DNA from 2 places in the Paenibacillus sp. P46E genome. Region 2 is predicted to be linked to the other one. Evidence: predicted binding sites of a transcription regulator. Region 2 holds the regulator's gene; the other holds the start of a gene.
What was found. The regulator LexA, encoded in region 2, represses DNA repair genes until DNA is damaged. The targets are predictions, from matches to a motif close to CGAACATATGTTCG.
Positions count from the first base shown of each region.

Region 1: the regulator LexA is predicted to act here: its motif matches at 4,616-4,629, upstream of A3849_RS15375 (YolD-like family protein).

Region 1 covers NZ_LVYZ01000043.1:2,055-9,236, reverse strand. Annotated here, with positions in the region: gene A3849_RS15405 (hypothetical protein) at 37-249, shown strand; gene A3849_RS15400 (NucA/NucB deoxyribonuclease domain-containing protein) at 312-752, opposite strand; gene A3849_RS15395 (cytidine deaminase) at 937-1,353, shown strand; gene A3849_RS15390 (glycosyl hydrolase) at 1,495-2,970, shown strand; gene A3849_RS15385 (PH domain-containing protein) at 2,986-3,486, opposite strand; gene A3849_RS15380 (hypothetical protein) at 3,783-4,421, shown strand; gene A3849_RS15375 (YolD-like family protein) at 4,690-5,025, shown strand; gene A3849_RS32920 (hypothetical protein) at 5,081-5,242, opposite strand; gene A3849_RS15370 (M15 family metallopeptidase) at 5,448-6,134, shown strand; gene A3849_RS33580 (WGxxGxxG family protein) at 6,207-6,653, shown strand; tRNA gene A3849_RS15360 (tRNA-Leu) at 6,794-6,879, shown strand; gene A3849_RS15355 (hypothetical protein) at 7,044-7,182, shown strand, end outside.
Region 2 covers NZ_LVYZ01000055.1:122,602-135,951, reverse strand. Annotated here, with positions in the region: gene metH (methionine synthase) at 1-1,649, opposite strand, end outside; gene A3849_RS21165 (FixH family protein) at 1,836-2,258, opposite strand; gene A3849_RS21160 (HAD family hydrolase) at 2,478-3,263, opposite strand; gene A3849_RS21155 (hypothetical protein) at 3,300-3,827, opposite strand; gene A3849_RS21150 (DUF896 domain-containing protein) at 3,912-4,085, opposite strand; gene A3849_RS21145 (LysM peptidoglycan-binding domain-containing protein) at 4,196-4,609, opposite strand; gene lexA (transcriptional repressor LexA) at 4,849-5,475, shown strand; gene A3849_RS21135 (L,D-transpeptidase) at 5,686-6,024, shown strand; gene A3849_RS21130 (hypothetical protein) at 6,177-6,554, shown strand; gene A3849_RS21125 (hypothetical protein) at 6,649-7,113, opposite strand; gene A3849_RS21120 (hypothetical protein) at 7,229-7,447, opposite strand; gene A3849_RS21115 (hypothetical protein) at 7,574-7,759, opposite strand; gene A3849_RS21110 (hypothetical protein) at 7,852-8,079, opposite strand; gene A3849_RS21105 (hypothetical protein) at 8,492-8,710, shown strand; gene A3849_RS21100 (hypothetical protein) at 8,821-9,084, opposite strand; gene A3849_RS33050 (hypothetical protein) at 9,090-9,239, opposite strand; gene glnA (type I glutamate--ammonia ligase) at 9,978-11,306, opposite strand; gene A3849_RS21090 (MerR family transcriptional regulator) at 11,337-11,747, opposite strand; gene A3849_RS21085 (hypothetical protein) at 12,043-12,207, opposite strand; gene A3849_RS21080 (methionine gamma-lyase family protein) at 12,389-13,350, opposite strand, start outside.

The sequences.
Region 1 (7,182 bases), on a different contig from region 2:
TACAAATGCTCTGTTTCTTGGAAGGGGGGGGCTGATTTGAAACCGAAGGATATAGAAAAGCTGATCGGTGAGGTGGTTGAAATTATATACGAAGATAAGTCAGGCAAAATTACACAGCGGAGAATCGAAGTGCACGGACACAAAGCCGGGCTTCTCAGAACAACTTGTTTTACAAGCGGCGGCCCCCGGGTTTTTCGGGTGGAGCGGATTCTCGCCTGGCGGCGGGATAAGGTAAGCCATGCCGGGTGATACAGCGTGTAAGCTACTGCGGATCATGTACCAATCCGGGAAGCACCATAGCGGGTGCCGGGCTATTTGAACATGAACTCTACCCGCGTGCCGTCAGGCAGCTCATCCAGCTGATTGCCCACCCAGCTGCCTGCACCGCGGTTGTCCTTAGGCGTTATGTATTCGATGTCAGCACCGCTGCCACCTTCCTCACACATGGCCATCGGCCATTCGTCGCGGTCATATCCTTTTTTGGTCGGAATCCCCTTCAAGGATTCTTTGCGGTTCTCTTCGGCTTCCTGCCGGTCAATGGTGCAAATGGACGATTCTCCACTTCGGATGGCATCCTGAATGTGCCTGGCTGTCTCCGGGTAACGGTCACTGGGGAACACCAACTGGACAACATCAGTGTCTCCTGTAGTAGACTGACTGCCAGGCAGTGGCCCTTTCTCCTCAAACCAGTATGCGGCTACCAAGAGCAGTAGGACGATGATAAGACTTGGGATGAATTTCTTGGACTTCACTTTGCTGCCCCCTACAAGTTTTGTGAGCCTATGCTTCTAAATGTACAGCTTCGTACAAAACAGCTTCGAAAGCATAAGCCTAAGTTTTGTGAGCCTATGTTTTCGCCAAACGTAGACTTAACCAGTATATCTTAAATTCCGTCCCATTTAGTATACTGAAAATATTAAAAAGGAGGTACAGATCATGGATTATGAGATTACAGCCGGGGATCAGACGCTGATTGCCTGCGCACAGGAGATCATTAAGAAACGCTATGAATGGGAGAGACATCATGTGGGAGCAGCTCTCCGGACCAAGACGGGGGAGATCTTTACCGCAGTTCATGTGGAGGCCAGTCTATCCAGAGTTACCGTATGTGCGGAAGCGATGGTGATCGGAAAGGCAATATCCGAGGGATATAAGGAGTTTGATACAATAGTTGCGGTAAGACATCCCGATCCGGATAGTGCTGAACGGGAGATTCAAGTCGTCTCGCCATGCGGCATGTGCAGAGAGCTGATTGCTGATTACGGCAAGGATTGCAAGGTGATTGTGCCTGTAGAGGGAGGCTTGGCCAAGGTGAATGCAGCCGGGTTGCTGCCAATGAGGTATTCGAGATAGCTGAAAAGGAATATACATAGTTTGAATATGGCTTTTAGATTCTGTGCCTGTATAGGTATGCCGATTTCATGTCGATTCGCCGTGCACTTGTCCGACAAGTCCCCATATGATGTAGAAAAAAGGGATAGGATGGTGGAAAAGATGGAATCGCGTATACTTCGGGATTTACTGGATTCCGCCTCACGGCTGGTAGGAGACGTGCAGTGGCAGGCAGCCTTTCGAAATGTGCTGATGACTCCGGCAGATGCTGCGCTCGCTCCCGCGGCAGTGAAGCTGCTGAAAATGTTGTACCGGCTGCAAGGAAAAGGAATTCTCAGTGGGCAACATGATTATCTGGAGAGCCCCGATGAGTCCAGCAGCAAGCTGAAGATGCTTAGCGGTCAATATGCGGTAATCCACGGCTATGAGCTGGGAGCTATTGAGAACCAGACGGTACAGCAAATCGACAGCCAGCGGCAAGCGGTGGTCGACAGCGCGATCAAGTGGAATAAAGCGGGCGGAATTGTGACGCTGACCTATCATGCCCAACTGCCGGGAAAAGCTCCGGAGTGGCAGAATGTCCAGATGAGTCTCAGTGACGCAGATTTTGCCAAGTATATTTCGCCGGGTACTGTCCAGTACAATGCACTAATTACGGATCTGGACAAGACAGCCGAGTCGTTAAAAAAACTGAATGATGCAGGTGTCCCGGTGCTCTGGCGGCCGTATCATGAGATGAATGGCGATTGGTTCTGGTGGGGGCGGAAAAGCTCGTTCAGCCAGTTGTGGGACATCATGTTCGAACGGTATACGGCATATCATAAACTTCATAATCTGTTGTGGGTGTGGAGCCCCAATGCCAAGAACCAATGGTCAGATGAACCGGGCAACTATTATCCGGGCAGCAGCAGAGTGGACGTACTGGCAATGGATATCTATGATGCGGATTTCAAGGCTAGCCATCAAGATTCTCTATGGGAGCTGGGGCGCGGCAAACTCATTGCCATTGGTGAAAATGGGGAACTTCCGCCTCCGGCTGTGCTGGCCAATTCCCAGAATAAATGGTCTTACCAGATGAACTGGGGCAAGCTGCTGTTTGAGAAGAACAGTGATGTGGCGATCAAGTCTTTTATGAAGGATTCCTTTGTGTTCACCCTGGATGAATATACGGCAAAGGCGGCAATATATGCCTCTATGCCTGAAGCAGCCCCTATGCCGGGGTTATATGGGCAATATTATAGTAATGCAACGCTTAGCGGAACACCCGCGGTTACGCGGACCGATGCAGATATCAATTTTGTCTGGCGGCTGTCAGCTCCCGATCCGGCACTTCCAGTCGATGTATTCTCTGTTCGCTGGAGCGGCAGGCTGAGTGCGGCCTACACAGAGAGCTATACGATATATTCGTCCTCAGATGATGGCATCCGGGTGTGGATAGACGGGTTGCTGGTCATTGACAGCTGGGTGAAGCAGAGCGGGCAGGAACGGCAGGGTATGGTGAATCTGATTGCCGGGAAGCTGCATGAATTGAAGGTGGAGTATTATGAAAACCAGGGTGATGCGCGGGCGGTTCTGATGTGGGAAAGCCCCAGACAGGTCAAAGGCGTTATTCCGGCCGGGGCATTCTATCTTCCTTAACAAGCAGGGCGGTATCTAGATTTGTTCGCGGTAGCTGATATTATTGGCGATTTTTTCGTCGCGCACGGCTTTGCGGAGCACATCCTTAACGGTTTGGGGATGGCGGATTCTGCGCAATATCAGCTGGGGCGATGAAGCATCATCCGAATATACCGTAAGGATTCCGATGCCGAGAATACGCTGCATGATGGACTGGTCAACAGAGAAGTCATTTACCCGCAATAATTCGATTTCTTCAACGTCTTTGCCAATCAGTCCGGTTTTGACCATAATACGCTGGCTGGTGATTGTATATGTAGTTGTGTTCAGGCGTATAATGCCTTTGAGGCGGTCGGAAATACCGGCCGGTTTGCCTTGCCACAGTTCAATTTCAGGTCCTGAACCCGATCCGGGTGCTGCTCCAGCCGAGGGACGGCGTATGGGTGCAGACGAATCCCCCTCAGTACTTGCTCCACATTCTCCGCAAAATTTGGCGCCTTGCTTGTATTCTGCGCCACAGCTAGTGCAATAAGGCATGGGCTATCATCCTCTCTATCAATCATGTTGCAATCATTATAGTATAAACAGAGATTTCCAGACACTGCTGGCGGTCTTTTTTTTTTGAAATTTATAAGCTCAACACTATACCTTATCCTTCTATTTCCCGCTGAAACGGTAGTTATCCTTAAAAGGGGGTATTACCGTTCTACTTTTTTTCACTGAATGGTTATGCTTCAATTCCGCCAAATATATCATTCCTGCTATTTTTACATTATTTTCAGTTGCACTTTATAATACTCGATATTATTCTGTTAATTGGAGGGATTTTAAATATGAGACAAGCCTTACTGGCAGCGTTACTAATGGTAGTTGTGGTTCTAAGCGCCTGCAGCAACAATAACTCGGCACCAGCTTCCCACGAAGAAGTGCAGGAGAAGGTACAAAGCTTTTATAATGAAATGTCAAAATTTGATGAAATGGGCAAATCCTCATTAGAGAAGTTCAACACGACCTTAAGCTCATTTTCGACAGGAAAAGCAACGGACAAGGAATTGGAAAAGGCGATGGATCAATTTCAGGACACGGCTTCGGATATCGCTGATGAAGTCAAAGATGTGAGAATTTCCAAAAGCCTGCCCGAGAATATTCAAAAGCTGCTAAAAGACTCCATAATTGCGTTCCAGAGCGCTTACTCCATTAAGGAGCAGGCCTCGAAAAGTGCGGTTTCCCCGGACGTTACAGCCGATGAGTTCAAAGATATGAACCAGCAGGCGGATGTGGCGATGCTGTACGGCATCTCCAAGCTGAATGAAGCCAGAGTGGCCGCAGGGCTGATCGAGAAGGGAAGTGCGGCGGAAGGAACCTTATCTGGTACAGATACCAGCACCGCTGCAGACACACAAGCCAATACAGACACTACAGACAAGAATACAAAGTCAGGTTCAGGAACTTCGGTCACTGACGTTAAGTAAAAGGAACGCTGCATAAGCGACTTCCTTACATCAGACATTAACAAAGGCGCTGCACAGAATAACTGTGAGCGCCTTTTTGTTAGCTATTATACAAGACTGAAATTGAAGTGTCTGGACTTCACTTTAGTCATCCATTGCGGCGGATGCATACATTTTTTTCTGATTGATTAAAAAGCGGAGATGGGCGTATAATACAAACATACGTTCGTGTATGGCGAGAATGCAATCACTGAAACGAATTAAAATTACCCTGGGGGGAGGAATGGCAATGGGAGAAAAGCTGGAAAGGAACAGCCTATGGGATAGCAGCCGGATGATGCTGCCGGAGCACAAGAGCCGGATTTGGAATGATAAGCGGGAAATGCTTCGCCGCATGAAGCCTGTTCTGGATGAGCAGAAGCTGGAGGAGATCGAGTTCACGCTGGCGCTGTCGCTGCGGAGTCATGTCCGGGTAACGGTGGTGTTGTTTGATGCTTTTGAGAATAAGCAGCTGAACGGCTTTGTGACCTCCATTCACACCCACTCGCGCGAGATCAAGCTGCAGTGGGCGGAGGAATGGAAGTGGATTGATATCGATGATGTTGTGGAGGCATATATTGTCTGAGGGTCAGAGAGGACCCATTTCAGGAAGGGTCCCTGTTCTTTATTTAAAAAAACATCTATTTGTGGAATGGGGCTTCTGTTCTCTCATAAGCGATCAGGGTCACGGGTTTATTGCCGTTCATTTGAGCAATCGCCGCTTCGGCCTGGCGGATGATCTCTACCGCATCCTCCTGTTCACTTAATGCAGCGACTTTGTAGCTTTCACTATGGATGTCCATGCTGTTATCCCACCTTTCACTTTTATCTTAGCCTGTTTGGGCAGAAATCATTCCGGAAAGCGGCGGGCAGATGGTGGTAAACGCACACCCGTATAGGCAAGATGCTCAGGCCCCGCATAGTTCGGGGTTTTTTCTTTTACAATGAAGTGAGAAGGTACAAGCAACAGCGGAATATAGGGCATTTACTGTATCAGGAGGGGATTCGATGCTGACTATAGATGAGTTGAAAAGTAAATCGGCAGCCCGGCTCGGCGGTCTTCATCCCGTCCTGCTGGCGGCTGCAAATGTCCTGATACAGCGATGTTATGCCAAAGGTATCCCTATTGTCATTACCCAGGGCATGCGTACCATAGCCGAACAGGATGCGCTGTACGCACAGGGGAGAACTAAGAAGGGCAGCATTGTAACCAATGCCAGGGGTGGCAGCAGCTATCATAATTATGGTCTGGCGATGGACTTCGCGCTGCTGCTGCCGGATGGGCAGAACGTCTCATGGGACATGAACCGGGATGGGAATGGAGATAAGCTGGCAGACTGGCAGGAGGTCGTGCAGGAAGCGACTAAGCTAGGACTTGAGTGGGGTGGGGACTGGACTTCTTTTAAGGATTATTCGCATTTGCAGATGACCTTTGGCCTGACTATTGCACAGCTTAAGGAAGGTCAGCGTCCGACCGCCCAGCAGGTGAAGGAAACCTTAAGCCGGATCACCGGAGGTGAGGCTGAAGTGAACAAGGATGTGGAAATTACCATCAATCTGAATGGGATTAAGCTTACGGTTGGGGTACTGGATAATGGAACCACCTATGTTCCCGTACGTGCATTGGCTGAAGCGCTCGGAGCCAAGGTGTCTTATGATCCTGCCAGCAAGACAGTGAATGTGGTGACTGTGTAAAAATGACTTGCATAGTTTAGGCGCCTAAGGGGGAAATTATCAGCGAAAAACCACATAAGGGGGTATCACATCTTGAACAAGCTGATAACAAGTCTTGCCTGCGGCACTGTATTGTCCATGAGTCTGCTGGGTGTAGGATATGCATCCAGTGCTTCCGGTACTACCGGTATGGGGGGGACGGCACCGGTATATAACGGTTCTTCCACCACTGACCGTATGACTAACACGGGTACCGGTACCCATATGATGAATGAGCAGGGCAACACCATGATGAATAACACCACCGGCACCCTGCGTAACAATGATACGATCATGAGAGACAAGATCCGCACCGGTGATAACACCACTGTCTCTCCACTGTCGGGCACCACGACAACTGGCAGATACCGGGCCACAAGCACGACGACCAACGCAACAGACAACGACAACAACCGCTCCAATTGGGGCTGGCTCGGATTGGTCGGCCTGCTTGGTCTGGCTGGCATGAGAAGCAAAAGCGGCGAACGCGAACGCCACTAATTCTTGCAGTACCTGAGGCCCGCAGCAGCTCCGGCTGAGCGGGTCTTTTTGTTAAGCACAACTTAATGGAAATTGTGATTGCGTATTCACAGAATACGTGATATCATATTTCTTGTCGCGTTAAGCAACGCACTAACCATGCCGGGGTGGCGGAACAGGCAGACGCACAGGACTTAAAATCCTGCGGTAGGTGACTACCGTACGGGTTCGACCCCCGTCCTCGGCATCCTTGATTTATAAGGGTATACGACTGTAACCCTTGAATAAAGCTTCCGTCAAAAGCTAAAGGTTCTGTGTGTCTAGGATTAACTTTCTAACACACAGGACCCTGACGATAATACTCCTTTTCAGTGCTTGTCTAATCACAAGTTCTGGAGAGGATTTTTTATTATGGCTAGAGTTACAAAAATCAAAAACATCAAGGTAGTGGTTTGGACAGAGGCATTGAAGCAGTTCCTATTTTGGAAGAAGGCAGAGGGAGTAAGCGAACAGACACAAAAGGACAATGATCAGCATGTAAAGCTCTTCT
Region 2 (13,350 bases):
ATGGCATAATCCAGTCCGGCCTTAGTGCATTCATAAAGGAATACTGAGTTAAGCACCTCGCGGCCCGCTTCAGGCAGACCAAACGAGACATTGCTTATACCCAGGATGGTATGCACTTCAGGAAGAGCTTCCTTGATTAGCCGTATACCGTCGATCGTCTCCTTGGCGGAACCGATATACTGCTCATCCCCGGTACCTACAGGAAATACCAGTGTATCAAAAATCAGATCTTCCGGCGCCAGACCATACTTATTGACCAACAGCTCATATGAACGTTTCGCAACTTCCAGCTTATCTGTAGCTTTAATAGCCTGTCCCGTTTCATCTATGGTGCCTACAACAATGGCGGCTCCATATTTATGGATAAGCGGAGTGACCAGCTCGAATTTTTCTTCACCATCTTCAAGATTAATGGAGTTAATGATCGCCTTACCCTGGCAGTATTGCAGTGCCAGATCAATTACCTTGGGATCGGTGGTATCAATCATCAACGGAACCTTCACCTTTTTGACCACCAGTTCCAGAAATTTCTTGATATCTTCACTCTCATCACGGTCCGGGTCCTGAACACAGACATCTATCACTTGTGCACCGCTCTTCACCTGAGCCCGGGCGATTTCGGAAGCCTCTTCATATTTGCCTTCCACAATCAGCCGCTTGAACTTCCGCGAGCCAAGAACATTCGTGCGTTCACCCACCATATAAGGGCGGTTGTCGCTCTCAATATATACCGGATCAATCCCCGAAAGTGCCGGCGGGTGCTGTCCTTCCAGACCACGGGGCGGATACACGCGAAGTGCCTCAGCCATTGCACGGATATGGTCCGGTGTGGTTCCGCAACAGCCCCCGGCAATATTTAGCCAACCTTTCTCGGCAAAACCTGCAAGCTTGCGGGCAAGAGAATCCGGCGACTCGTGATAATTACCGTTTTCGTCGGGCAGTCCCGCATTCGGGTAGCAGCTTACTGCTGCTGAGGAGATTGCCGAGAGTGAACGGATATGATCACGCATAAACTCAGGACCGGTCGCACAGTTAAGCCCGATGGAGATAGGTTTCAAATGCTCCAATGAAATGTAAAAAGCTTCAATGTTCTGCCCGGCAAGTGTAGTCCCCATCGGTTCAATCGTCCCGGAGATCATGACCGGCAGTGTTACCCCCGTCTGCTCAAAAGCATTCCGGATGCCGATGCTTCCAGCCTTTACATTGAGTGTATCCTGAGAAGTTTCGAGCAGCAGCGCATCCACTTTCCCGTCGATCAGCGCAACCGCCTGTTCCTCATAGCTCTTCACAAGTTCATGGAATGTGACACCACCAGTCACCGAAAGGGTCTTCGTAGTCGGTCCCATAGCACCTATAACATAGCGCGGATGGTCAGCTGTATCATATTTATCTACGGCATTCCGGGCCAGCCTGGCGGCTTCGAGATTGATCTCGCGTGCCCGCTGTGGAATATCATATTCGGCCAGTACGACAGATGTCGCACCGAAAGTATTTGTCTCAATTAAATCCGCACCGGCTTCCAGATATTTCTCATGAATATCCTGTATGACCTCAGGCCGCGTAAGCACCAGCATTTCATTACAGCCGTCAAGTTCTTCTCCGCCAAAATCCGCACCGGTAAGCGGCACCTGTTGAATCATCGTACCCATTGCTCCGTCAAGAATCAGTATGCGCTGTTGTAAGCTTTCAGCAAGTGTGAATTTAGCCACTTTCTATCCCCCCAGTAAAACATTAGAGTAAGTTTAGCAGAATATATGGAATTCGAAAAGCCTTCCTTTCCACTCTGCATTATCTGTTATTGCTGGCGGCAGCCCCCCGCCTTAAGTTTTGTTGTATTAAGGCTGAACCACAAGCTTTTTACTGGGCATAGAATGCTGTGTTCTAGCAGTTACATGGGAAGTCACAGTATACTCGCCGTCCGTTTCTACTATTCCTTCGGCCCTATATGTACCATCCCCTGCTGATTCCCCAGTGAACTCCAATTTCTCATCCGCATTGCTGTTATTTATGATTTCAAAAAGAACCTCTTTTGCATCATTCACCGGTTCGCCATCCTGTGTAACCAGCGCTTCAAAAGTCACCTTCTGGCCTGCAGTGACCTGCCGGGGACTCCAATTTAGCTCTACTTTTATAGGTTCCATAGACATGTTTGCCACAGTATGCATATGACTTTCCGTCTTCCCGCCTCCTGAACAGCCTGAAAGAGCTGCTGCGATCATTACCGATAATAACACTGCCAGCTTTCTTTGATGGATCATATGGAATCCCTCCGAGTCAAGGTAGGTTAATATCATACTGACATACCATGAAGCATTTCATATCTATTATACACATAATATTCAGAGAATCAGTAATCAAACTCTTTTTCCGCTCCATTTTGTGAGATTGATCACAGACACCACCACCCTTATAAAAGTACTGATCTACAAAAAAACCGCATCCCAATTGGATCAGGATAACGGTTCTTGGAAGAGATTCTATAAAGATTTCACAAGCGGAAGAAGCTCACTGAGATGACTGATCTGATAGTCCGGTGTAATTTCGGGATCAGTTTCTTTACCGGTGCGGTTAATCCATACGGTAGTCAAGCCTGCGCCAAGACCGCCAAGGATATCAGTAGTCAGCTTGTCGCCAACCATAATTCCTTCCTCCGGCGAAATATCAAGCAGTTCCATCGCATGTGTGAATATCCCTTTGTCCGGTTTGCCTTTACCGAAGTTCCCTGAGATCACAATATGGTCAAAGTAAGGAATCAGCTCAGGTATACTATCCAGCTTCTCCTGCTGCAATGCAGGACACCCGTTCGTCAAGAGCAGCAGCTTCACCTTACCCTTAAGCTGATCAAGTACATGCAGCGTTTCTTCATACATGTATGGCCGGCTACGGCGTTCTGCGGCAAATTTAGCAGCCAGCTCTGCAGCCAGCGCTTCATCCTCCACACCCAGTGCTGCCAGCCCGCGGCGCCAGGATTCGTTGCGGTAGACAGGAGCAAGCTGCTCCATCTTCCGGAATTCAAGCTGTTCACCTGCTGTAAAATTCCCCCACAGCGCTTCAAAAGGATTGATTCCAATCAGCTTAGTGAACGGAAACGTTTCATATGATTCATACAGATTCCTCGCTTCCCTGCGGACAGCTGCTTCCAGCTCCTGAGGGTCGACGGCTTCACCTGCTCCTTCACTGGCATAACGAAATGCTTCTTCAACGCTCCGCTCATCCCAGAGCAGTGTGTCATCAAGGTCAAAGAGTACGGCGGAAATCGGCATTATAGTTCTCCCTCTCCCTCTGCTGGTCGTATCTTTCTATTCGTTCACATATTCCACATGATTCTGCTTGGCGAACTGCTCCAGACGCTCACCCATTGCATTAATGTCATAACGGTTGAACAGCCTGGAGAATACCCACTGCGTGCGTTTACCTTTATACTTAATGGAAACTGCACCACGTGTAACAGTTATTTTTTCAATATCCGCTGCCGGAAGCTGGCGCTCACGGTTGTATTTAATGGTAGCAAGTCTGGCACGTTCAACCTTTAAATATGGACGGCGGAAAAACAGCAGTGCCGCTAGCAGGAAATACAGAACCACTCCCAACCAGTTGGCAAGAATGCCGCTGCCTTTAGCTTCATCAATTGAGCCAACTACCCAGAACATGATGCCAAGCATCAACAATATTACCGGAAATATAATATTACGGCCTTTAAAAATATCGCTGCTCTTTGCAGCTGCAGAAGTGGTTGATGCATAGATGGAATCTTTCCCTTGCTTCTTGCGTTGCTTGTTGATTTGCTGTGTGTTGCGTTGAACCATTCTTTCCCAAGAACGGGCCATGTCATTTCCCCCTAGTCATCCTATAATATCTATGAAAAGGAACAGAGCATCATTAACTCCTGCCTTGTTGCCTTGTTCATGCGCTTATTTGTCCACAATTTCAATATTATTAAGTTGAGCACGGAAGTTACTGCGGATATTACCCAGATAGATCTCGCGAAGCTTGGCTCTTTCCGCAAGCTCCTCTTCATTCAAGCCGTCACTCTTCTGTTTGCGCGCTAATTCATTGATGCGGGCGACCAATTCGTCAATGTTCAATATGTTCCCCTCCCCTATAAATTCATTCTAACTTTGCCATGAGAAAAAGAGCTTGTCAAGGTCTGCTCCCTGAAAGCTCCTGGTATCCATCTATAGGTACTCCATCAGTATTAATATGCAGGCAGACTCAGCACATCGCCGGCTTGGATATTGCTGTTCTCCAGACCGCTCGTCCGTTTGATTCCTTCTATATATACAGCCGTTTTCATATGAGCCGGTTTATTCTTAAGTGCTATGCTCCAAAGTGTATCCCCGCGTTCAACAACAACCCTCTTCTCCTGCTTGGATGACAACACCGATCCTGCAAAAACATTGCCTACCACAGTAAATCCGGAAATTACTAATAGGAAAATCAAGGCTAGCTTTACAATTGTGTCCTGGCGGAGCAATCTGCGGCAGGGTGCCGCTAAAGAGAAAAGAAGATTCTTCATATCTAGTCTATCATTGTATGCAGAACGGGCTCTCGCTGTATGGTCCTCATGAACCTCGTCGTAAATACTACGGTATGTGCTGTACTTTAACATATTAACCGACCTCCAAACACTTGTTCTTACTTTCGAAATTAATATAACACGAACATGTGTTTTGATCAATACTTTTTTCGAACAATTGTTCCCTTATTCTTCGAACCCCATTTTCTGTTATATCAACCCTGTTTTTCCATTCTCCACCTAATACTCTGGATCGTTTTAGAACTTATGTTTGTACGAACGGAAGTTCTATGTTATAATTTTCCCAAACATAGTATATGGGGTTGATTCCGATGTCAAAGATTTCGAGTCGCCAACTGGCGATCCTGGAATTTATTCGTAACGAAGTCCGCAGCAAGGGGTATCCACCTTCTGTCCGGGAAATCGGTGAAGCTGTAGGACTGGCTTCCAGCTCCACGGTACACGGTCACCTGGACCGGTTGGAGAAGAAAGGGCTTATCCGCCGTGATCCAACGAAACCGCGTGCAATAGAACTGCTGGGACAAGAGGATTCCGAGAATGTTCATCAATTTGTTCAGACGGTAACACGCATTCCAGTCGTTGGAAAGGTTACCGCCGGGGTGCCGATTACAGCAACAGAGAATATTGAAGATTACTTTCCGCTTCCTACTCATTACGTAGGTGATAACAAAGTGTTTATGCTGTCTGTTCTTGGTGACAGCATGGTCGACGCTGGCATTATGAATGGTGACTATGTAATCGTTCGCCAGCAGCAGACAGCAGATAATGGCGATATCGTCGTTGCCATGACTGAAGAAGATGAAGCAACAGTAAAGACCTTCTACAAAGAACGTGACCATATCCGTCTGCAGCCGGAGAATCCGGCTTATGAGCCTCTACGTCTGAATCGAGTTACGATTCTGGGCAGAGTTATCGGCCTATTCCGCGATATTCATTAGTAATTCCCCGTCTCATTTAAAACTGTTCCGCTTAGTAGCGGAACAGTTTTTTCCTTTTCCCTTCAATCTACTAATTATTTGATCTATTTTGTTCTCCTATGACTGATTAATCAAAGGGAACAATTGTTCGCATTCGGTTTTCTATCTAACTTTCCAGAACTCTCTCTACACTCCACTCATATCCTGATCATAAAAGGAGTGTTGATCAAAATGCCCAACTATCGAATCATTATCGATCTGTCACAGCGAATACTGTATCTTCTGGACAATGACACTGTAATTAGAGGTTTTCCTGTCGGCATAGGCAAGATGCTGTCCGTCTCTCCAGTTGGAGAATATACCATTATCAACAAACAGAAAAACCCCGGCGGCCCTTTCGGCGCTTTTTGGATGGGCCTGTCTAAGCCGCATTATGGGATTCACGGAACCAATGACCCTTCCTCCATCGGCAAAAAGGTCTCCCATGGCTGTATTCGCATGTATAATGAAGATGTGCTAACCCTCGCAGCAACAGTTCCCATCGGAACCCGTGTTACTATTCGGGAATAACAGCACAAAGGACACTTTAGCGAGACATTTTTCAACGTCTCACTAAGTGTCCTTCATGTTCAAACATTTATTTTGCATACAAACAGGAAAAGCGGAGTAATATGTCGAAACCTGTATATTGGTAAATTAAATCTTGAAAGGAAGTGTCTGGTTTGAATCAATCCAAAATAAGAACCCATGTCGACTTCAAAGTCGACGCATTAGGTAAGCTCTCCAATCTTTTACTGAACAATAATCATGGGGAACGCAGAGTCAATATCCTTACAGCCTTTGGCAGCATTCAAGGCAACGTTGCTTCGAACACCAGCAGTAATGAGGATGTATTTAACCTCAAATCATTGATGGACGATGTCATCGTTGATGAATACATTTCCTACTTGGGCGCTGAGCATCCTGAAAAGACATTCAATTACAATTTTGTAGTTTTGGATAATGTAATTGTTCGTCCTTTCGCCAGCTTTGGAACTGAAATTGAATATAAACAGCTGATTGTCTATGCCGAGCAAATAACGTCCTTCAACTTCATGTAAAACCTGTTTATGACTACATATTGAAGTAATAGACGGATAATGTCTCCCGGTGAAACTCAACTTATACCATTCACGACCCGGGAGCACATTGTTCTTATTGCTTAGTCTGTTCATATCCAAGTTCATCCAGAATACCTTCAGCCAGTACAAGTTGCACTTCTTCCGGCTCCTTCAGCTTCCTGGCGTAAACCACTGCACTTTTGGTAACTTTCTCAATCAATCTTCGGCCCTGTTCCTTGGTGATCGATACTTCTACCCCAGAGCGCCCTACCACTTCAGATAAGCAGAAAAAGACAATGCGCATACTATAATTCTCCCTGCTTAAAAAGTAGAACAAGTAAGGAACATTCTTTAACAGACGATCCACCCAATTCGTAATCTCACGGATCTGATAAATCTCCCTGCGATCTTGCTCATACCCGTTAAATATGAGCGTTACCTTTCCGCGCATTTTCTTTTTCTCATACTTCTTAAATTCCCGTAAATAATTCTCCAGTCTTCCCTTCTCCACATCTTCCCTAGAGATATTCATTACTGTAATATCTTCATCCTTTTCCATCTTTATCACCTTCCACATATGTAAAATATTCGGGATTACACCTATGAGAAGGCATCCCGGGGGATGCCCTGGATTACAAGACTTCTTTTAATAATTCTGTACCAAGCATTAAACCTTACAGCACGCTTCTAAGCAACCTGATCGCCGCAGCGTTTAAGCGCAATGCTTCCCTTATGGAAGCTCGCGCAGCTAGCAGCTCACGTCTGGCACGGCTCGGGTTTGGCACCCGCCGCAAGTTTTCATTGATTTCTTCCAGTCTTTCCAGCAAAATAGCTCTTTGTGTCCGCAGCAAACTAATAGCTCTGCGGATTCTCGCACGTTCGCGTTCTGTCATCATTACACCTCTTTTACGTTTTATAGTATAAGAGATGTAATAACAGCCGCATTGGTATGTGTTATCCGGTAACAATAACAGCTTATAAAACAAAAGAGCTGCTTTTCAGCAGCTCACAGAGTCAGGTTAAGCTTCCTTGACTTTAATAGAGATCACGTTCGCCGGATTAATATGTTTGCCACCCGCCATAATCCATTCTGTAAGACCGCTAGATTTCAGATGTGCCCGTGCTTCCTCTGCCGTCTTGAATGTAGATTCTAGCTCTTCAATTTGTCCATTTACATATTGAAGCTCGTAATGAACTGCACTCACAATGAACACCTCCTATTCTATTAATTCGACACCAGGAGAGTTTACCTTTACCAAGGCAGTCAACTGATAGAGACTAACGTTGAACTTGTCCGTTACTCTTGCTTCTTAGGCACACGGACTCTGAACTCAAACCCTTCCCGGCTGTAACACATTCCTGCTACAAGTACATCTTCAGGCGTCCATCTCTGAACAGGTCCGGCATAATCTGCTATGACATGCGGTTTGCCATCAATCAATTGAACAACGTATACCTTCACTTGTGCGAGAGCTGCCGCGAACAAGTCGGCATCGCTCGTTAGAACCTTATATGTTGATTTCAAAACAGCTCCTCCTTATCTACTGTTTCCCACTGCTCATAAATTACACATTTTCAAGCAATTATGTAAGAATTCCAAGCAGCAAATCCGTTCAGGCAAATATTACAATACATTTCAAATAGTCACATACATAATACCACGATTATCTTCCCATTAATCAGAACCTAACCACAAAAAAATAAACATGCGGGTCATATATCATTCTATAGGTAGTATACAGCCGCATGGAACAATATGTAAACTATTTAGCAGGCTTATTTTATCAAAAGTCATTGTTTTTCTTTTTGGCATTCGTTCAACAGGATGTGCTTCCGCGGATATGCGTGTCATTTTCATGACTAAGCTTGCCTTTCGGCCCGCGATTTGATAAGACTAAAGTAGTTTGTTCCCAGATTGGAAATGAGGAGGATGCACATTGGAAGAAGTACGGATACAAAAAAAAGACCGTGCCGTCAGCTTTAGGGTGATCGAGGAGGAAGGGGAGTATATTGTTTTTGATATGTCACTCTCAAACCCGGCCAGCAGCCGTACCAACTACAGCGGTAAACAGTTCGCAGAGGCTTGGAAAGCAGTTGAATCGATTCTAGGCAAAACCGAGATTCCTGATGAAATAATAAAATATGCAACTCTTTAACTTAGAACTTAAGGGCCCCGGCAAACGGGGCTTTTCGTTTATTTAGCGATATCATTTTACGAATAATCCCTCGCTATTTAGTTATCCGCAAATTATTTAAGTTGAATTGGTTAGTGCTTGTCATGCGGAGTATCTACATACTGCCCGGTCAGTGGATCAAAGTGGGGACGCGGACCCGCGATCCGATGTTCAATCCGCAGTATAGAACGGAGCAGCTCCCCGAACCCTATAAAAAACATTCCCCCAATAGTCGACCACATAGCTGTATATACACCAGTCAGAATACTTTCTGAGTCAATTGCTATTGGAACAGAGACAATTATTCCCACTACCAATAATAAACCGCCAAAATATTGAAGATATTCACCTTTCACTTGAGTCACTCCTCGCTACTATAATTCACGGTTGCAATCAATGAGACTTTATTTGCCAGCATATTTGCAATGAGCTTTTGCACTTGATCCAGTTCTGCCTTTTCGCGGTCGATCTCCTTCAGTTTCCGGTGGAGCATCGCGATATTGTGGTTCACGGGCAATCTTTCTCCCCTCCAGCCTGATTCAACTCCTTAAGCTCGACTAATGTAAATCCAGATGCTTGAAGCCTTTTGACCATGAGTTACGTTTCTACTGTTTTCTTCATCACTTGTGATCGCAAGTCAATAACAGCCTAATTATAATGGATTTGGAACATTCTGTGAATGTTATATCATTGATACGTAGGTAGCCTGGCCACATAAATAAAAAATCACTATTGCTTCCCCTAAATAGGCGCACCACAATAAAAAACCGCAAGTTCACTGACTGACGGGCCAATGATCACGTTAAATAAACGGTTCTTGAATCAAAGTAGTAAAGTTAAATTGGTGCTGACGGCCATCATTTAAAGATCTCACGTTCTTTAATATAGGATTTTTATTCTGCATTCGTAGCCTGCCTCATTATAATAGGGAACAGGAACTTCCTATTGAGGCAAGCGAATGTTTGTCTTAGGCAACTGTTAAAATCCTAATGATTTTTTACTACTTATACCCTTAATTCACTAAAAATATTAAAGTATGCTTGATTTTGCAGGCATTTTATAAGCCCCTGTTTCTGGGATGAGGGGGTAACCCCTCCTCCCGAAGCACCTACGCATCTAAGCCATACCCGAGAGTTACTTCTACTCTTTTACACAAACTTCTTAACACTACCTTTTGAAGAGTTCATAAAACTCCACTGATCAACACAAAAAAACCCTCAACGCCAACGGCGCCAAGGGCTGCTTCATCCTAGTAAAGAGTCATGTACTGATCTCTTTCCCATTCGTGTACTTGTGTACGATAGATATCCCATTCGATCTCTTTCAGTTCATAGAAGTGAGCTAGTGCATGTTCACCAAGGGCTTCGGTGATAACATGGCTGCGGATCATTTCGCTTAACGCTTCCTTCAGATCGGACGGCAGACTAGGAATTCCTTCTTCAATCCGCTCTTCCTCAGACATCACATAGATGTTGCGGTCGATGGGAGCAGGAAGATCCAGCTGGCGCTTGATACCGTCCAGACCTGCCTTCAACATTACAGCAAGTGCCAGGTAAGGGTTAGCTGCAGGGTCCGGGTTACGAACTTCAATACGTGTGCTAAGTCCTCTGGAAGCCGGGATACGGATCATTGGACTACGGTTGCTTGCAGACCAAGCTACGTAGCAAGGGGCTTCATAGCCGGGCACAAGACGTTTGTAAGAATTCACTGTCGGGTTCGTGATGGCTGCAAAAGCACGTGCATGCTTCAGGATACCCGCCATGTAATAACGGGCAGTTTTGCTAAGTCCAAGAGTGTCGCTCTCGTCGTAGAACATATTTTCACTGCCCTTGAACAGGGATTGGTGCGCATGCATCCCGGATCCATTCATACCAAACAGAGGCTTAGGCATAAAAGTAGCATGCAGGCCATGTTGACGGGCAACCGTCTTCACGACGAGCTTAAAGGTTTGAATTTGGTCGGCAGCCTTGATGGCATCAGCATATTTAAAGTCAATCTCATGCTGGCCGTAAGCGACTTCATGATGAGAAGCTTCAATTTCAAAGCCCATTTCTTCCAGTGTCAGTACGATTTCGCGGCGGCAGTTCTCCCCAAGATCGGTCGGCGCCAAATCAAAATATCCACCCTGGTCATTCAGCTCTGTTGTCGGATTGCCCTTCTCGTCCGTTCTGAACAGGAAGAACTCCGGTTCTGGTCCTACGTTCATGGCTGTAAAGCCCATTTCTTCAGCTTCCTGCAGACAGCGTTTAAGAATTCCACGCGGGTCTCCGGCAAATGGCGTACCGTCAGGCATGTACACATCACAAATCAAACGTGCAACCCGGTTTTCTGCAAACCAAGGGAAGATCACCCATGTACTGAGGTCAGGAAAGAGGTACATGTCAGATTCTTCGATTCGTACATAACCTTCGATGGAAGAACCATCGAACATCATTTTGTTGTCCAGCGCCTTTTCCAGCTGGCTAACGGGAATTTCTACATTTTTAATCGTACCGAGCAGGTCGGTAAATTGCAGACGAATAAAACGGACATTTTCTTCCTTTGCAATACGCAGGATATCATCTTTTGAAAAGTTCACTTTACCCTCTCCCTTTCAAGTCTCTTTGTATTATTTATTAAAAAACCGGGATAGCTCGCCTTGAATAAGAGATACTTGTCCCGGTCTTTTCCCGGAAACCAGTTCCTGCTTCAATAAACGGTGCAGCTGTGAATCAGACAGTTCCCTACGTCTAACCTCAGTGTCAGGGGTAATGACAGTAGCTTCTTCCGATTCCTTCGATACAGGGTTCATCACCTGTTTGATACCGGCGATATTTACCCCCTTCTCGATTAATGCTTTGATCTCTAACAGGCGTTCTACATCATTGAATGAGAACAAACGCTGATTGCCAGACGTGCGTGCGGGCACGATCAGACTGTGCTGCTCATAATAACGAATTTGTCTTGCAGATAAATCAGTCAACTTCATTACGATTCCTATAGGAAATAATGCCATATTTCTGCGGATTTCATCACCCATGACTCATCCAACCTTCCAATGATCTTTTTCTCATCTCATTGTACATTTCCTTATTTGGCGTGTCAATGGTGTGTAAGATATTCTCACAAGATTTTATGTAACCTTAAGATTTCAAGTGAAGTGAATGTAAGCTAAAAACATAACATGACCTCCGAAGTATATCACAGAGAACAATCCACAAGCAAAAGCTGGAACGCTCCGTAACCCAAAAAACCCACCAGCCGAAGCTGGTGAGCAATGCTATAGAACTGTTAAGGCAGCATACTGAGAATTATAATTCATTAAGGATAGCCTATCACTGATCGTCTTTATGTACCGACTCATAGCGTTCCCGGATTTCACGGTTCTTTGCATAATTGTACAAGTCCAGAGCCGTAATTCCTCTACGGGCCAGCTTCACAAATAAAACAAATGCGTAAATTCCCAGTCCAATACAAACCAGCCAAAACAAAAATAGCAATACGCTCAATCCTCCTGCAAAGAAAAAACCAGGTTGTTGGGTTGCCATTGTTCACCTCTTCATTCTTATGTATAAAATGAAAACCCCCACCAGGATTGAAGTAGGGATTTGCATGTCTGCCCGAACACTGTTTCAAGCATATTAGATTTGGGGGATTATGTAAATCATTATTCTATAAATTTCACAGTAATTTACGCTCTCTCATACTCTGCAGTGCCATCAAAACTCCGAACTTTACATGAGAATACGTTAATCCGCCTTGCATATATCCGATATACGGAGCACGTATGGGGGCATCTGCTGATAACTCCAAGCTGCCACCCTGAATGAACGTACCTGCCGCCATGATGACAGGATGCTCATAACCGGGCATATCCCAAGGTTCAGGAACCACATGACTGTCCACAGCCGCCGCACGCTGGATGCCCTGGACAAAGGCAATCAAATGCTCCGGGCCATCAAAAGCAACCGCCTGGATCAGATCCGTACGCGGCTCATGCCATGCCGGCTTAGTTGTAAAGCCGCAACGCTGAAACACGGCAGCTGCAAAGATACTACCTTTGACTGCTTGCCCAACTGTATGCGGGGCCATAAATAGTCCCTGGTAGAGCCCGCGTGTCGTTCCCAGCATAGCGCCCACTTCACCGCCAATACCCGGCGCAGTTAGCCGGTATGCTGCCAGTTCCACAAGATCTTGACGGCCGCAGATGTACCCGCCGGTTTCCGCGATTCCGCCGCCGGGATTTTTAATGAGCGAGCCCGCTACGAGATCAGCCCCAACCTGTGGCGGCTCAAGCTTTTCCGTAAATTCTCCATAGCAGTTATCTACAAATACAATGACGTCAGGTTTGATAGATTTGACACGTTCCACCATTTCGCCGATTTCAGCAACAGTGAATGAAGAACGCCAGTCATAACCCCGTGAGCGTTGAATACCGATGACTTTGGTCTTTTGGTTGACAGCCAGTTTTACCTCTTCCCAATCGATCTTCCCTTCAGCCGTTAACGCCGTTTCACGGTATCCAATTCCGAAATCGGCCAGCGAGCCTGTCCCGTCTCCCGGTTTGCCGACTACCTTGTGCAGCGTATCATACGGACGTCCCGTAATATACAATAGTTCATCTCCGGGCCGCAGCACACCAA